One region of the Ornithinimicrobium ciconiae genome, then DNA from elsewhere that is predicted to be linked to it. Evidence: predicted binding sites of a transcription regulator. Region 1 holds the regulator's gene; the other holds the start of a gene.
What was found. The regulator LexA, encoded in region 1, represses DNA repair genes until DNA is damaged. The targets are predictions, from matches to a motif close to TCGAACANNTGTTCGA.
Positions count from the first base shown of each region.

Region 2: FNH13_RS08125 (HNH endonuclease signature motif containing protein) is a predicted target of LexA. The motif match lies at 847-862, and genes of this name have one in related genera.

Region 1 is NZ_CP041616.1:1,445,767-1,448,162, reverse strand. It holds gene FNH13_RS06705 (hypothetical protein) at 1-256, opposite strand, end outside; gene lexA (transcriptional repressor LexA) at 482-1,240, shown strand; gene FNH13_RS19230 (PRC-barrel domain-containing protein) at 1,489-2,396, opposite strand, start outside.
Region 2 is NZ_CP041616.1:1,784,655-1,787,050, forward strand. It holds gene FNH13_RS08120 (hypothetical protein) at 1-748, shown strand, start outside; gene FNH13_RS08125 (HNH endonuclease signature motif containing protein) at 901-2,396, shown strand, end outside.

The sequences.
Region 1 (2,396 bases):
CAGCCGTTGCTGGGAACATCCCGAACGCAGCGATGACCGCCAGCACCAGGGCCGTGGCGACTGTCATCGTGATCGCGAGCCGACCCCGTCGCGTCAGCGTGAAGCCTCCTGCGCCCGGAGCGTCCGTGCGAGCACCGACGTGAAACCCCTCGTCCATGCGTTCCCCGGGCTGAACGAGCCGCAGGTGATCCCGCTGACGCCGCCGCGCCCGAACCGGCTCAAGGTCCTGCAGGTCGTGCAGTGCGATCGCGCTCATGATGCCTCCATCTCCGCAACTCCGAACGCTTGTGCGATCGGACGCATGTTCCATGTGTAGCACAGTCGTGCGACAAAATCGACACGCCGCATCGAACTAGTGTTTGCCTCACTGTTCGAATGCTCGTACGATTGGTGCACGCGACATAGACAACCAGGGACCACTGACACAGCTGCTGACCTGCAGGTTAAGCACTCTGAGGCGGTCAGGAGAGGGGCAGGACCGATGGCAGACATCCACGAGATGCCGGACCGCGACGGGCGGGCGGACCTCACGGCGCGCCAGGAGAAGGTGCTCCACGTCATCAAGGACTCGGTGGACCAACGCGGCTATCCGCCGAGCCTGCGGGAGATCGGGACTGCGGTGCAGCTCGCCTCCCCCTCCTCCGTGGCCTACCAGCTGCGGATGCTGGAGCGGAAGGGTTATCTGCGGCGCGACCCCAACCGTCCGCGCGCCATCGAGGTCATCCTGCCCGGCTCGGGAGAGGGCAGTGTCGCCGGTTATCGGCGCAGCACCTCAGGTCAGCCCGACGGCTCCGAGTTGGTCAGCACCACCGCGGGAGCCGGTGAGATCGACTATGACGAGACCGGCATCGGGGACGCCCGTCCCGAGGCGACCTATGTCCCGGTGGTTGGGCGCATCGCGGCTGGCGGGCCGATCCTGGCCGAGCAGGCCGTCGAGGACGTCTTCCCCCTCCCGCGCCAGCTCGTGGGCGATGGCGAGCTCTTCCTGCTCCAGGTGGTCGGTGACTCCATGATCGACGCCGCCATCTGCGATGGCGACTGGGTCGTCGTGCGACGCCAGGAGGACGCAGTCAACGGCGACATCGTCGCGGCGCTGCTCGACAGCGAGGCCACCGTCAAGACGTTCAAGCGCACGGACGGCAAGTTGTGGCTGCTCCCCCACAACGAGGCCTACGACCCCATCGACGGCGACGATGCCGTCGTGCTCGGCAAGGTCACCGCCGTGTTGCGACGCGTCTGACAGGTCTGCTCGGGCGCGAGCCGATCGACCCACGACACCTGAGGCACCAGCAGGAACACCGACAATCCGGTGCGCGTTGTCCACAGTGTCCCCCGTGCCGGTGCCGCCTGGCGGCCCTCCCCCCTCTCCGCCAGACGGCACCTACAACACCGCAGCGCCGCCCGACCTGGTCGGGCGGCGCTGCCATGTGTTGTCTGTCAGCTCAGAGGACCTGGTGAGGTCGGCTCATAGAGCTTGACGAGGTCGACTCACAGAGCCCCACGAGCCCGGTTGAGTTCCTCGCGCTCCTCGTCCGTCATGCCAGAGCCGTCGCGGTCGGGCCGATAGCCCTCCGCGCCGAACGCCTCCTCATCGCCGCTGCCCGGGTCGAACTCGCCAGCGTCCGCATCGGGCTCACCGCTGTCCGCGCCCTGATCCGTGCCGGACGGCAGGGTCGCGCCGTCCGCAGGCGACTCAACATCCTCACCCAGCGCGGCACCCGGGACGGCGCCAGTGATCGGCGCACCCTGCTCAGCCCCCGGCACCTCATAGGCCGTGGTCTCGGTGTCGCTGGCAGCGAACCCTGCCGCGGCGCCGCCGACGACGGCCCCACCCAGGGCAGCACCGCCTGCACCGCCGCCCGCAGACTCGTCGACGTCCGCGGGATAGCCAGTGCCGGTCTGCGCTGCCGCGCCACTCACTGCGGCGTCGGAGGCCGGGTCACCCGTAGCCGCCTGGACCGTGCCGAACTGTCCGGCATCGACGTCCCCGGCGGCATCGCTGTCGCCCGTGAGAGTCGCCTCGGCGTCTGCGGCATACACGGCACCTTCGTCGACGGTCGGGTCGAGCGCACCTAGCCCACCACCACCAGCTGTGGTCTCACCAGCCGTGGTCTCAGCACCAGCCGTGGGCGGCGCGGCTCCCGCGGTCGTCTCGACCGCTCCGGCGCCACCGTGGCCCTCATAGGCGGAGGAGTGGGCAGCCGGCCGGTCCGACGAGTAGCCACCCCTGTCCACGTCCGTCTTCTCCTCGACAGCGGGGTCCGTGGTGGGCACTGACCACTCGGTCGAGACCGGCTCCTCCGGTGTCTGCTCCGCAGCCCAGTCGGCCTGGGCAGCGGGGTTGGTCTGCTGGTAGTGCGCCTGGTGGGTCTCAGCCCAGTCCGGATTGCCACCTG
Region 2 (2,396 bases), 340 kb from region 1:
TGCGGCTGATCCCTACTTCGAGCTGGGCAGCGAGTCCCGCGCCGGTGAGCGCTCGCTGGTCCTGCTGCCCGCCCACCACCTGGTCCTGCCCGAGGAGGCGGTCACGGCACGGGCGTTGTATGCCGTGTCCCTCCCGACCCGCACCCCCACCTGGGCGCCACGGGGCGAGCCGGTGGGCACCGCGGCGATCGGCGGGGAGGCGCCGGGGGAGTGTGCGACGTGCGGGGGGCCGCTGCACGTGCTGCTCGAACTCAGCGCACTGCCTGCACTGGGTGAGGTGGAGCTGCCGTCGCTGCTGGTGACCTGCGGGCGGTTCGACTGCCTGTGGGGTGAGCAGTTCTTTGAGCACCGGGATGCTGGGCCGCCGCGCTCGCTGGCGCGGGCGCCTCGGGTGGAGGCGGGGAGTGGTGATCCCTGGAGCAGTATGCCGACGCATCCCTTGCCCTCCGCGCTGCCGGTGATGAAGGTGGCTGTGCACCGCACGCCGGCCCGGTGGCAGTTCCAGGACTGGGCGCAGGCCAACGACATGCAAAATCTGAATCGTCTTGGTGGGGAGGGCACCTGGATCCAGGGTGCCCGCCACCCGGAGTGCCCCGGCTGTGGGCTCACCATGCCGCTGCTGGCGCAGTTTGATGGTGCGACCCCGTTTGTGGAGGGCCCTGGCTGGGGGGCGTTCACGGAGGGGATCCTCTACTGCTACTGGTGTGTTGACTGTCGGGTGAGCGCGACGGCGACGCAGCAGACGTAGTGGTGCTACGCGGCCACCATGGCCATCGGCCTGGGCGTGCTGTCTGCGTCTGGTGGTGAGGCGTCGCGGCACGCGGGTGTGGACAGACCTTCCGTTAATCGAACAAATGTGCTAATCTTGTGGTAGATGGGGAGCCCGGGAGGAGGCGCGACGTGACGACAAGTGTGTTGGAGATGCACCTCGACACGAGGCTGCCTCCCAAGGCTGTCCGCCGCATGCGTGACCCGGAGCAGGCTCATCTGCGGGTGGCGAAGTACTGGCCGATGGGGGAGCTGGTTTTCGAGCCGTCCTCATCGATCTTCGCGGACCGGGCCAAGGCTGCACTGCGGACCGCCATGCAGCGGATGGGCGTCGGGGACCTTGCTGACTCACTGGTCGACGTCGTCCTGGCCTGCGCGACCGTGCAGCAGCGTGACTGGGCGACGGGCGCCAAGACAGAGGGTGTGCCGAGCGGAGCAGAGTTCCCGGCTGACGCGCTGCCGCCGACGACGGAGCGGCGTCAGGATCCGAGCGACCTGGCGCGCTCCAAGGCTCTGCTCGGCGTCGTGGAGTCGGTCAACAAGGTCTCCAACAAGCTCGACGGGGTGTTGTTCTCGGCGACCCGCCAACTGACTGCCTCGCGAGCAGCCCTCCTCCTGCGTGAGAAGGGCGCAGAGTCCACCGATGACCTAAACAACAGTCAGCGCGAGGCGCTGCGCAAGAGTGCCAAGTCCCAGACGCGCAAGGAGATTGAGGCCGCCATCGGTTGGGTCCCGGGCGAGGTCACTGACCTGGTCGCCGCAGCCAACACGCCGGTCGCGGTCGCTGGGCCCATGCTCAGCTCGATGATGAGCGGCGAGTCGTCCTGGCGTTATGTCCGTCGGTGTTACCGCGAGTCCCGCGGGCTGGCCCACGAAGACGCGGCCGCGATCGCCAACGGACTCTTCGGCAACGATCCCGAGACCTCGGTGACCGAACGCCTGGACTCCTCAGACTCGTGGCTCGGTGGTCCCTGGCATGGCAGCAAGTTCAACCGGGCGCTGGAGCGCGAGGTAGCCAAGGTCAACTCCCGCGACGAGCAGGCGAAGCAGGAGGCACGAGACCGGGCAAAGGCCAACAAGGATGTGCGCGCCGTTCTGGACGAGATCGGCACGGCGGTGGTGACGCTGGGCTGCTCACCGCTGCAGGCCGCGGCGATCGCTGACCGTGTCGAGCGGGCTGCTCGCTCTGCCCGCAAGGCTGGTGCTCCCGAGACTCTGCGGGAGCTGCGCACTGCGATTGTGACGGCCCTGTTGCTCCACGGCACCCTGGACATGGACTCCCTGCCTGACGACCCCAACCTGATCACGGTCGAGCAGTCCCTGCAGCTCAAGAAGGTCCTGGAGGGACTGCCGGCCGCGGAGCTCAACGTCATCGTGTCCCTCGAGACCTTGCTCGGAGTCGACCTCGGGGGTGCTGCCGCCACTGTCGGCCAGGGGGCGACCCCCACGACAGAGTCCGGTGAGCCGATCCCCGCCTCCTTCCTGAACTCAGACTCCTTCCGGAGCTCAGACTCTTTGCAGAACTCGGATGCGAGGGGAGCCGCTGGCTCCTGCACCTGTCTGTGCACGTGCGGTGCCACGAGTAGGCAGAGGGCCTCCGCGTCAGTGTCGACGGGTGAGCTCTGTCC